3 regions of the Peribacillus sp. NPDC055009 genome follow, and region 3 is predicted to be linked to each of the others. Evidence: riboswitches for the same ligand, from Rfam matches in the RefSeq annotation. Region 3 holds a riboswitch; each other region holds the start of a gene.
What was found. A riboswitch is a leader RNA that binds a small molecule or an ion and turns the genes downstream of it on or off. The one in region 3 is predicted to bind glycine.
Positions count from the first base shown of each region.

Region 1: linked by a shared signal. The riboswitch ahead of gcvT (glycine cleavage system aminomethyltransferase GcvT) and the one ahead of ACWF5P_RS12405 (amino acid permease) in region 3 are both predicted to bind glycine.
Region 2: linked by a shared signal. The riboswitch ahead of ACWF5P_RS02410 (amidohydrolase) and the one ahead of ACWF5P_RS12405 (amino acid permease) in region 3 are both predicted to bind glycine.

Region 1 is NZ_JBSGVZ010000004.1:169,222-173,514, reverse strand. Features, by position in the region: gene gcvPB (aminomethyl-transferring glycine dehydrogenase subunit GcvPB) at 1-63, opposite strand, end outside; gene gcvPA (aminomethyl-transferring glycine dehydrogenase subunit GcvPA) at 56-1,402, opposite strand; gene gcvT (glycine cleavage system aminomethyltransferase GcvT) at 1,420-2,526, opposite strand; glycine riboswitch at 2,665-2,748, opposite strand; glycine riboswitch at 2,752-2,839, opposite strand; gene ACWF5P_RS09105 (DEAD/DEAH box helicase) at 3,216-4,293, shown strand, end outside.
Region 2 is NZ_JBSGVZ010000001.1:472,028-476,320, reverse strand. Features, by position in the region: gene ACWF5P_RS02415 (DNA translocase FtsK) at 1-579, opposite strand, end outside; gene ACWF5P_RS02410 (amidohydrolase) at 998-2,185, opposite strand; glycine riboswitch at 2,308-2,414, opposite strand; gene ACWF5P_RS02405 (DUF1444 domain-containing protein) at 2,652-3,458, opposite strand; gene ACWF5P_RS02400 (thioredoxin family protein) at 3,509-3,820, opposite strand; gene ACWF5P_RS02395 (hypothetical protein) at 3,930-4,293, opposite strand, start outside.
Region 3 is NZ_JBSGVZ010000006.1:249,954-254,246, reverse strand. Features, by position in the region: gene ACWF5P_RS12415 (FAD-binding protein) at 1-42, opposite strand, end outside; gene ACWF5P_RS12410 (amino acid permease) at 344-1,732, opposite strand; glycine riboswitch at 2,235-2,313, shown strand; gene ACWF5P_RS12405 (amino acid permease) at 2,520-3,863, shown strand; gene ACWF5P_RS12400 (DUF3311 domain-containing protein) at 4,140-4,293, shown strand, end outside.

The sequences.
Region 1 (4,293 bases), on a different contig from region 3:
ACTGTACCCGATTCGACCGGAAGTACTGATTTCAAAAATGAGTGATTGATCTTGATTATTCATGTTGATCCCCCAATTCCTGCGCAAGTGCATCAATTTCTTCTTTTGTTCTAAGTTCAGTTACCGCAACCAGCATATGGTCTTTCAGCTCAGGATAAACCGTCCCTAAATCAAAGCCGCCGATCATCCCTTTTTCAAAAAGGCTTTTATTGATTTCTGAAAACGAAGCAGGCAGTTTAATGATAAATTCATTGAACGAAGGACCGTCGAATATCACTTCCACCCCTACTGCCATAATTGCTTTTTTCGCATAATGTGCTTTTTGAATATTTTGCACGGCCATTTCCTTGACACCCTTTTTCCCAAGGGCGGTCATTGCAACAGAAGCTGCCAACGCATTCAAAGCTTGATTGGAACAAATGTTGGATGTGGCTTTGTCACGGCGAATGTGCTGTTCACGAGCTTGTAGCGTTAGTACAAATCCCCTTTTACCATTTTCATCCACGGTTTGACCGACGAGTCGGCCCGGAACTTTCCGAACAAGTTTATTAGTAACCGCAAAATATCCACAATGAGGTCCACCGAATGCCGCTGGAATGCCGAATGGCTGAGCATCCCCCGTTACGATATCTGCACCGAGTGCACCAGGGGATGTCAAAGCTCCCAATGCAAGCGGATTACTGGAAACGATAAACATGGATTTGACGCCATGAATGATTTCTTCCATTTCCTTCAATGACTCGATCCGACCAAAAAAGTTCGGATATTGCACGATCACTCCTGCAATGTCCTCATTCGCCAATTCCTTTAAAGCAGCTAAGTCCGTCACACCGTCTTTATAAGGAATTTCGATCACTTCCACGCGTTGCCCTTTCGCATAAGTTTTCACGACTTCTCTTGATTCAGGATGAACGGTTCCTGAAATGAGAATCTTCTTGCGGCGTGTCTGTCCTGAAGCAAGCATGGCTGCTTCAGCCAGCGCTGTCCCGCCGTCATACATGGAGGAGTTAGCCACATCCATGCCCGTCAATTCACATATCATCGTTTGATATTCAAAGATTGCTTGAAGCTCTCCCTGTGAAATTTCAGGCTGATAGGGTGTATAAGCCGTGTAAAATTCAGAACGGGATAGAACATGATCGACGATGACCGGTGCATAATGGTCATAGACACCCGCACCAAGGAAGGAAGCATAGTTTTTAAGATCCGCATTCTTGGCAGCAAGCCTTGATAATTCTTTCATTAATGCTGGTTCCGATTTAGCAGGCTTGATATCATATTCTCCTTGAAAACGAACGCTCTCAGGGATATCATTGAAAAGTTCTTCAGCAGTGGATACCCCTATCGCTTTCAGCATTTCTTGTTTATCTTGCTCTGTCATGGGTAAATAACGATGTTTCATCTAATGACCATTCCCCTCTATTTACGTGGTTTTTTATAAAAAGGTGTTTGTATTATAACGGCTTTCAAACGTTTGGAACGGATCTCCACTTCGACTTCCGCATCCAGCACTGAAAATTCCTTATCGATAAGTACCAAACCCACGTTTTTCTTCAACGTTGGTGATTGGGTACCGGTCGTGACCTCGCCAATGACTTTATCACCGCTGTAGACCTTATACCCATGACGTGGAATGCCACGGTCTATCATTTCAATTCCCACAAGCTTGCGAGGAGCTCCTTTCTCCTTTTGCTCAGCAAGAACGGCTTTCCCGAAAAAATCAACTTCCTTATCGACTTTTACTGCAAAACCAATCCCGGCTTCTATCGGGGTGATGTCTGCTGAAAGCTCCTGCCCATACAACGGCAGTTTCGCTTCAAAACGCAGGGTATCACGAGCACCTAATCCAATCGGCTGAACTCCCTCTTCGTTTCCGGCATCCATAATCGCCTTCCAAAGGGCTGGACCATTTTCACTGTCACTATATATCTCAAAGCCATCCTCACCAGTGTATCCAGTACGGGATACCATCGTGGAGATACCGTTAATCATGACATTTTCCTTGAACTTGAAAAATCCAATTTCACTTAAAGCAGTATTTCCCGATAGTTTTTGTAAAATCTTCTCTGCAGCTGGCCCTTGAAGTGCCAGCTGTGTATAGTCACTAGATACATTCTTGATTTGGACATCTTCCGATAAATGAGCTTGCAGCCAATTGAAATCTTTTTCTGTGTTCGCTGCATTGACCACGAGCAGATAGTCATCCTCAGACCTTTTATACACGATTAGATCATCAACCGTGCCTCCGTTTTCATAACACATGGCGGAATATTGGGCACCGCCCTGTTTCAGCTTTGATATATCATTAGTCAGCATCTTTTGTAAAAAGGAAAGGCTCCCAGGACCCTTAACATCGACTTCACCCATATGGGAAACATCGAATAACCCAGCTTTTGTACGTACGGCTTCATGTTCGTCCTTTATACCCGAAAATTGGACAGGAAGTTCCCAGCCGCCAAAATCAATCGTTTTACCTCCGTATTCACGATAAACCTCAAATAGTGGTGTTCTTTTTAAATCGGTCAAAAAATGACCCCCTTCAGATTTTTTTAAATTAATTGGCTTCATTATCAAAAGCTTCTTGTCATTACGCATCAGATATATCCTGATTCATGATGTGAAAAAAGCACAAAAAAGGACAGAGAAAGCCCGTTTGAGCTTTTTCTCTGTCCTGAAACCTGAAAGTTTACCTATGTAATAGGTTTTCCCCTTTGGTGGCCGTCCCAAAACGGACGGCGCTCTCCAGAGTTGCGTCCAATAAGAGTTCTTTTGCCTGAGAGATTCACTGCTAAGTTTGCTCCTTCGGCGCTACATCCGTAGTCTCTCCCCTTATCTTCACCCGCATATAAATGGTCTACCAATGAAAGGAAGCGAATAAGCCACCAAACATCGGTAAAACCTCTGAGCATCGTGGAATGCATTCTCTGCCAATTCTCCTGAAACCTCAGAAACCGTTTGATTGGTCTCCTTCAGTAATCTTGGATAAATTAGAAGCCTATAGCCCATACTAAGAAAACGCGAACTGCAAAATCGATGTACAAAGATTCTTTGTAGCGTTGGGAAATTGGAATTTTCTAAATATACTTATATCCTACCCTAAGAAACTTATCTCTGCAATATCTTTTGAAGAGAAATATTTTTCTTACTTCACATATGAAATGTTCGGGTTTTGACCTTTTATTAAGGAAAATATGATTTAAGAGGGAGTTATTTCTATGAAAATCAATATATCCTTTAATTCTGAATGGAATGACGAGTTTCTGCAAAAGATGGAAAATGACGGTCCATGGGGAAACTGGGAGCTTTATAAGCTCGCGGTTCAAATGGAGGAAAATCTTATCATCCCTGATTTTGAAGGTTTACAGGCGCCCAAGCACCTTCCGCAGTTAACCCCACTTCCCCATCAATTGGAAGCAGCCAAGCAAGTGGTGGAAAAGATGAATGGAAAGGCCATTTTAGCTGATGAGGTAGGGCTCGGAAAAACAATTGAAGCTGGATTGATCCTAAAAGAGTATATGATTAGGGGCCTTGTAAAAAAAGTTTTGATCCTTGTTCCGGCTTCCCTTGTCACACAATGGGCTTTTGAATTGAATACCAAGTTTCATATACCGGCAGTCGTTCAGAGAAAAAGCTATGTTTGGGACTCCTGTGATGTGGTCATTTCATCCATTGATACAGCGAAACGAGCTCCACATCGAGATATCATTTTCAAGCAGGAATACGACTTCATCATTATTGATGAAGCTCATAAACTTAAAAATAATAAGACGAAGAACTATGAATTCGTCCAAAATCTGAAAAAGAAATTTTGTTTACTCCTGACAGCCACTCCGATTCAAAATAAAGTCGAGGAAATTTTCCACCTCGTTTCGTTATTGAAACCAGGCCACTTGGGAAATGCCTCACTTTTTTCAGAAAAGTATAAAGGGAAAGGCCGGAACATAATTGAAGATGAACACCTAAAGGAACTTGTCAACACTGTCATGATTCGAAACCGGCGGGCCGATACTGGCATTGAATGGACAAAACGGCATGTGGAGACCATCACCATTGAATTTTCTCCAACGGAACAAGCATTGTACGATGCTGTTTCCAAATTCAAACCTATTTCGGATGGTTCTAAAGGAAGCGCCTTTTCGGCTCTCACTCTCCAAAGGGAAGCATGCAGCAGCAGAGAGGCGGTCTTTTATACATTAAAGAATATGAAAAATAAATATGATCAGCCTTCCCCTGACTTTTTGGCAAAGCTTGATGATTTATTTTCTAAAGTGAATGAAACGGTTCAGAACTCAA
Region 2 (4,293 bases), on a different contig from region 3:
TTCAGGAATCGATGCTGGAATCCCGATATCGGGTTCTTCCTTTTTTAGGACGGGCATTTTGCTTTCTAATTCATATTCGACAATTTCTTCAGAAACGACTGTTTTTTTTTCCGGACGACGGAACCCATAAATGGGTGAAGGGATTTCCGTCGGACGGAATGGAGTATTTGAAGGGACTATTTTTGAGACTTCCTCCCGTTCGAAGTTTCTCCGTTTTGGTTCAGGATCCCTCACAGGCCTTCTTGTTTCTTTGGCCGCGCTCCCCTTTTTTGGTTCATGATCTTCCCTGTTTCTTTCCCTAGGCTTTCTTTTGCTCTGTTCACGATCTGGAATGAGCGGAAACTTGAACTGCCCTTTTGGATATTGAAACAGGATTTTCGTATCAGGGTCTGGCGTCTGCGACATTTTTTCCACTTTTTGATTGTAAACCTTTATTTCTTCTTCCTTTGACTTTGCAAGCTTTGAAAAATCCATTTTCCTTAATGTCTCTTCATCAAGCGGTTCATCTATAATAATCTCTTCAATTTCAATAATTTCCTCTGCTTGGAACCATTTTTTCATCTTATTTAGCCATTTCAAAACTATCACTCTTTCTACATCTGTAGTTATGTAACTAATTCTACCAGTTATTTTAAAAATATCGAGAAAATTTAAGCTAAATTGGGATTAGTATCTATTTTTTTATCGCACTCTTACTAACTTAACGTATTTCGCAGAACTCCTACCCTATTAAACCCCTTCTGGTATGAGTTTAAACCTGCACTTCGTGAAATAACATTAGCCCTTAGTCTACTATTTAAATAAAACACCGCTGTTAAATCGCGTTTACAAAGAGATTAAGTTTTCATGCCGCGCAAGAAGCAGACTGGTCAATTCATTGAAGCATCCTTCACGAAACCTCCGGTGGCATCCTGAAACCCATAAAACACCGTTCGTTAATACCGAACGGTGTTTTGTGGGTTTCTGCACTTTTTTGCAAACAAATATACCAATGGAACTATTCCCATTCATAAAAATCGCATACAACTTGGGCCACTGATTTGGATGCGATCAAAAGGGCATCTTCATCAATGTCGAATTTGGGATGGTGATTGAAATATGCCTTCTCCACCCCTTTTGGTTTGCAGCCAATGTAAAAGAAGCAGCCAGGAATCTTTTCTGCATAATACGAAAAATCCTCTGAACCAGAGAAAACCGGAAATTCCATAACCTTTTTAATATCTTTGTCTTTCATGCTTTCCAGACTATTTTTCACGAATCCAGTCAATTCAGGGTCATTATATAACGGAGGATAATCAGGCACATATGTTAGTTCGCACTGAACATCAAATTCCGTTTCTATCCCTTTAACGATGCGGTGGATTTCCCTATCGATCAGCTGTTGGGTCTCTGCTGTCATATAACGAACATCCCCTTCAATTTCTATACGATCTTTAATGACATTAAAGCTTCCTTTTCCATCGAAGGAGCCGATTGTGACCACGCCCATATCAAAAGGGTTCAAGCGGCGGCTGATCACGGTTTGTACGGCTGTCACGAAATGGGCGCCTGCCACAATGGCATCATTGGCCATATGCGGGGACGAACCATGGCCGCCTACACCCTTAATCGCCAGCTTGAAATAGGTCCGTCCAGCCATCGAATAGCCGCCGTGATACCCGGCAACCCCTGCAGGATGGGACGGAAATAAGTGGATTCCAAAAACGGCATCAAGTTCATCCAAAAACCCTGATTCCATAATGCTCTTTGCTCCACCTGGGGGTGTTTCTTCTGCATGTTGATGGATTATTTTAATCGTACCGGATAGGGAATCTTTAAGCTCATTGATGCAGTCTGCCAGAACCAATAAATAAGCGGTATGCCCATCATGTCCGCAGGCATGCATGACACCTTCATTTTTTGAACGGAACGGGACATCCGCTTCTTCTTTAATCGGCAACGCATCGAAATCCGCACGGAGACCTATCGTTTTCCCAGGTTTTCCGCCTTCGATCGTTACGATGATCCCTAATCCATTTCCTACATTCGTTTGAATCGACATATCCTTACCCTTATAAAAATCAATGATATATTGTGCCGTTTTCTCTTCTTTGAAGGATAGTTCCGGGTTCTCGTGTAAATGACGGCGGATTTGAACCATTTCCCCTTTACGGGCTTCCAGCATGTTCATTAATTTGCTTTTCACGTTCACGTTTATTCTCCCCCTTATTTCAAGTTGAGCATATTAGTAGTTCCATGTTCGCTGCATGCCTTCCGATGCAAAGTGCCAATTAAAAAAGGGCAGAGAAGGATTGCGTAAACTTACCGCTCCCCTTCTCTGTCCTTTTCACCTGAGAGTTTAGCTCCATTTTTGGTCATGGAGATTTCCCCTTTGGTGGCATACTGCTTCCTGCGCACTCTCCAGAGCTGCGTCCAGCTGCGGTTCCATTTACCTGAGAGATTTGCTCCAAGGGATCTTTTTGGGACTTGCTCCTTCAGTGGCTCAATGCTGCACTCTCCCACAACGTTCATCCGCTTGTTCTTTTTATATTCTCAAAATATTCCAATTATATTATCGCCGATTAAAAAATAAATATCAACTCTGAGTTATAAACTCTATTAAACTTTAAAAGGACCGCTGCCAGATGCTGACACGGTCCTTTTGTGATTCATTATTGTTCAGGCTTTTTGTTTTTACCCATAATGAAGATGGGCTCCAACTCATTTTCTTCGTAAAGGAATGATAGAGCCGTTATCGGAACATGACCGCTGGCAAAGAAGCTCATCGCCATTTGCGCAAGAATATCATAGCCCGTATCATTCTTCACATCGGCAATGATGATGACATCCTGATGGGGAATGGCCACAGCCATGGTTCCCTCGATCTTGTCCTTCATTTCCCGAAGCCATGATTCATTTAAAATCCTGCTGGCATCATATCCATCATTCGTGTTCAAAAAATAAAATGCATTACCTGCAACGATATCCGACTTCATTTCAGTGGTGAGGGAACGGGCATTGAATAGGGCAATTTCACGGATCCTGTCACCCTGCCAATTTTCCCGTTGAATCATCTTTTCATCTATAAGACGGTAGGTTTTCCCTAAATCAAGGGCATAAAAAACCCGGGTTTCAGCCGTATGCTCATCGAATAAAAACGGATTTCCTTCTTCGGATTCCATTGGAAAGGAGGTCGAGCGGATGACTGGGAAAATGAATTTCTCCTTGCCTTCCATACTGTGTTCTTCCCCCATCACATTCAGGGCCTCTTCCACGTAATAGGTAATTTCATCGATGGCCTTTTCCTGTACGTTTTCATAGTTAGCAAGCACAGGAGGCAACTCGATGGTAATCCCCTTCCCGGTCTTCACATTTTCCACCCGTAACGTATCTTGCTGGCTATCGAATTTGAATGAGCGATTCTCATCTTTTAAACGCTCCTTCAAGATATTTTTCAGCTTCGTGCTGTCCATTTTCATGACGGACCCTCCTCTTCATTGAAAAATCCCCAGCGAGAAGGGGAAATTGATTATAGTGATTGAATGAATTCCTCAATTTGTTCTTGCGTTTTGCGATCCTTGCTCACAAATCTGCCTAGCTCCTTGCCATTATCATACGCAATGAAACTTGGTATACCGAATACATCATTAGCCGCACACACATCGATGAATTCATCACGGTCCACATAAATGAATGTAAAGTCAGGAAATTTCGTTTCAATCTCCGGCATTATCGGTTCGATTACACGGCAATCTCCACACCATGTTGCTGAAAAAAGAAAGATATGTTTGCCTTCATTTTTAAATGCATCATATTGCTCTACTGTTTGTAATTTTTCCATTTGTATATTCCTCCTGCTCTAAATGACACCTTATTTTTTATAATCCCATCATACCAGAGTCTCCAGGAATCAACCATTAATACGGATCGGTTGAAAGTCACTGGTCCTCTTATTTCTGGGGCACGGATGAAACGATTTCCATCATTTGTTTTGCATCGGTTTTTAATTGGTCTTTATCCGTTTCGGTTGTCAGCTTCACTCCGCCGATCCCCACTGCAAGCTCATACTTTTCTTTCGGTATCTCTTTAATCGAAATAAAGCCGAATTTATCATCGGTTTGAAAAGAATGCAGTACTTCAAATTGATCCTCTTGTTCCTTTATGGCCAAATATAACACGGAGCTGTCTTCTTTTTCATTCGGATTGACAAATAATATATAAATCTTATCACCTTTTTGTAAAATCAAATTATTATCATGTTCTTCCACTACTTTAAAATCGTTTGGCAGATAGACCTGAATTAGGCCTGCCTCT
Region 3 (4,293 bases):
ATTAGGTGTAACGACCCGCCCGGTAAGTTTTGTTCTTTCCAAAATATAACCCCTTCCTCGGGTAAAGATGATGTTACATCCTATGAAAAAGTTGTCAGGAAGACACATTCCATAAGCGTCCCCCTGCTGGCATCCCTTGTTACGGGGACTACTAATTAGCTTTACTCGTGAGATTCGCTGATTTACTCGTTAAATTCCGCTGTTTTACTCGAGTTTCTCAGCTTCACTCGTAAGTTTCGCCATTTTACTCGTGAATTCCACCACTTCACTCCTGAATTCCAACAATCACCAAAGACAAAAAAGCCCTTCTCGAATTAAGAGAAGGGCTTTCTGATAGAGTTTCTTATCCCGAAATTTCATCATCGGATTTAACATCCAATGGTGTTCGTTTATCCATTTTCAGCATGTAATAACTTGCTACGACCAAGGCTAGGAAAACGATCCCGACAACCAAGGAAATCCGGGTACTAGGATTGATCCACATACCGACCAGCACCATCAGTAAGAAGGCAATTGTCGCATAGTTACTGTAAGGGGCCAACGGCATCTTGAACGGATGTTTCTCCATTTCAGCGGCATTTACCTTTCTGAATTTAAGCTCACTGATAAGTAAGACAAACCATGGAATCATCCCGGGTAATACACTCGCACTGTACACATAAAGGAATAATTGCGGCGGTGCAAGGTAATTCAGGATAACCCCGATGCCCAATCCTAATAGTACAGCGATCGTACAATATGCCGGCACTCCATTTTTAGATACTTTAGCAAAGACTTTTGGAGCTTGGCCATTCAATGCAAGTGTGTAAAGCATACGCCCTGCACTGAAAATCCCACTGTTGCATCCAGACATTGCCGCTGTGATTACGACAAAATTGATGATTCCTGCTGCTGCTGTGATACCTATTTTAGCAAAGGTTGAAACGAATGGGCTTCCTAAGTCATCCAGTTGATCCCAAGGGAAGACTGTCACGATGACAAATATGGCACCAATATAGAAAATTAATATACGCCATATGATTGATTGGATAGCTTTTGTTACGGTCTTCCTTGGATCTTTCGCTTCTCCGGCTGTGATGCCGATAAGCTCAACGCCTTGATAGGATGCCACGACAAGGGAAAGCGCAAAGAAGAATCCTGTCCAGCCTCCCGTAAAGAAGCCGCCATTTTCCCATAGATTCGATAATCCAATCGCATCCCCGCCATTCCCTATTCCAAAGAAGATAAGGCCTAGGCCGGCAACGATCATCAATATGATCGTTATGATTTTTATAAGCGCAAACCAGAATTCAAATTCCCCGAAGGATTTAACTGAAATGAGGTTGGCCGCCCCCAAGATGATCATGGCGACCACACCTGGTATCCAAGCCGGTAAATCCGGGAACCAATATTGCATATACAACCCAACCGCGATGATTTCGGACATTCCGACGATTACCCATTGAAACCAATTGCTCCAAGCAGTCATATAACCTGCCAAAGGATGTATATAGCTGCTCGCAAAGGTTGCAAAAGAACCTGTAGTCGGTTCTAAATAGAGCATCTCACCCATGGAACGCATGATGAAAAATATAAAAATACCTGCGATGGCATAAGCAAGCATTACAGAGGGCCCGGTCCATTTGATCGTGCTCGCCGATCCCATGAATAACCCGACACCGATGGTTCCGCCCAAAGCTATCATTTGAATGTGACGTGCTTCCAGCCCTCTCTTTAATTCCTTGTTCGACATGTTTAACTCCCCCAGATGCAATATCGGTAATGCTTTTCCATCCTTAACACGAACGACTCTCTATTAATTATTGCGGTTAGAAATGCTTTATCGAAAAAAGTATCAATAACACTTCAATTATGTTTTCTTATCTTATAATAGTAAATATTCTGTAAAAATACAATTGTATTTTTGAAATAAACAGTTACCAAATATATCTTGGCAATTTCCCTTATCTAAAAATATCATTTCAAAAAAATGATGTTCAATATTTCATAATAGTGATCATCCAAAAAACAAATTTTTCAAGTACCTTAATAAAAATTAAGACCACTATAAAACTACAGCTATTGCCGTTTTCACTTCAAAAAAAAATTGTTGACCTTCCGAAAAATAGATGATAGAATTCCAATATTATTTTATAAGCATAATGAATGATTCAGCAGTGGTAGATTATCACTGACAACATTTATTCACAACCGCATACAAGCAAGCGATGAATGCTATGGATGACACTATAGCAGGAGCAGCTTCTGGAGAGACTGTACAAGATGCAGCGCCGAAGGATTCACAATCTCAGGCAAAAGGACAGAAGAGTAACGAATGATAAAATTGTTATTCTGAACCCTTTAAGAGATTGGTATTATCCAATCTCTTTTTTTATTGTCCATTTTGTGGTTGGACTAAAAACAACAGCTTTAAAACCAATGGGAAAGGCAAGCTGGACGAAAAAATCAGTCCCTCTCTCCAAGACCATTCAGGTAAATTCATTCACTACCAAGACTATAAAAAGACGGGGGCGTAAGAATTGGCAAAACAAGAATTAAAAAGAGATTTAAAAAATAGACATGTACAACTGATCGCAATAGGAGGAACCATTGGCACCGGATTATTTTTAGGTTCCGGAAAAGCCATACAATTAGCAGGACCTTCCATTTTATTTTCCTATCTGATAATAGGGATTGCCTTGTTTTTTGTGATGAGGGCACTAGGGGAATTGCTCTTATCCAATGCAGGGTATACATCATTCACTGAATTTGCAACCGAATATGTCGGTCCATGGGCCGGCTTCGTGACAGGGTGGACATATTGGTTCTGTTGGATCATGACCGCAATGGCCGATATCATAGCTGTCGGCGTCTATATGCAATATTGGTTCGATATCCCTCAATGGATTCCGGCTCTAATATGCCTAGTCATTCTGTTAGGATTGAACCTTTTGACCGTTAAGTTATTTGGCGAATTGGAATTCTGGTTTGCCATCATTAAAGTAATCACGATCATCGCCTTGATCGTCGTGGGGATCATCCTTTTGATCATCGGCTTCAATACCAATAGCGGAACGGTTTCCCTAACGAACCTATGGAATCATGGGGGCATGTTCCCTAATGGCATTTCTGGATTCCTATTATCTTTACAGCTGGTCGTCTTCTCATTTGTCGGTGTCGAATTGGTCGGGGTTTCCGCAGCAGAAACGGCAAACCCGAGAAAGAACATTCCATCTGCCATCAATAAAATCCCTGTCCGGATTTTACTTTTCTATGTTGGTGCACTATTCGTCATTCTCTGCGTCAACCCATGGACACAACTGGATGCCACGAGCAGCCCATTTGTAGAGGTCTTTGCGTTAATCGGCATTCCTGTCGCTGCAGGGATCATCAACTTCGTCGTTTTGACATCCGCTGCTTCTGCATGCAACAGCGGTTTATTTTCAACGAGCCGAATACTTTATACGTTAAGCAGGAATGGCGAAGCCCCTGCTAAACTGGAAAAATTAAATAAACAGGCTGTTCCGAGCAATGCCTTATTAACATCCACAATCGTTGTATCAATAGGGGCATTATTAAGCAAACTGATACCTGAACAGGCATTTACCGTCGTGACGACCATCAGTGCCATCTGTTTCATATGGGTATGGAGCATTATCTTGATTTCCCATATCAAATATTCGAAAACAAGGCCTGACCTAAGAGCGAAATCGACTTTCAAGGCTCCTTTTACACCCTTTGTCAATTACGCCATATTAGGATTATTCCTGTTCATCCTTATTGTTATGCTATTCGCTGAAGCTACACGACTATCACTGCTCTTGACCCCAATCTGGTTCATACTTTTGGTAATACTATATAATTCTAGGAAAAAATATAGCTAAAGGAAATAAAGCCTTGAACTCACTATGAATTCAAGGCTTTATCTGTTTTATGAACATATCATTGTTCGGCTGTCTGCGTACAGTTGCTCAAATATATCAGGCAACTGCATTAAATTTTATATCAAAATAGTGTAAGCTAATATATATATTATCGGACCTTTTCCGTCATGTATGAATTTTTCATCCCGGTTTGGTCCACCCATCCATCAGTGGCATTGAAGAATAAACCCCCATTGGTGGACGTTTCACTTTATTTAAAACGGAGGGGTTTGTTTAATGAAGATTATATATATTCTTACTCTAGTTCCTTTTATAGGCATACTAGGATTTCTACCTTTTGTTAATAAAATAGAACCATATGTATTAGGGATGCCTTTCAATATGTTCTGGATGGCTATGTGGGTGGTCCTTACCTCTGTCATACTGGGCA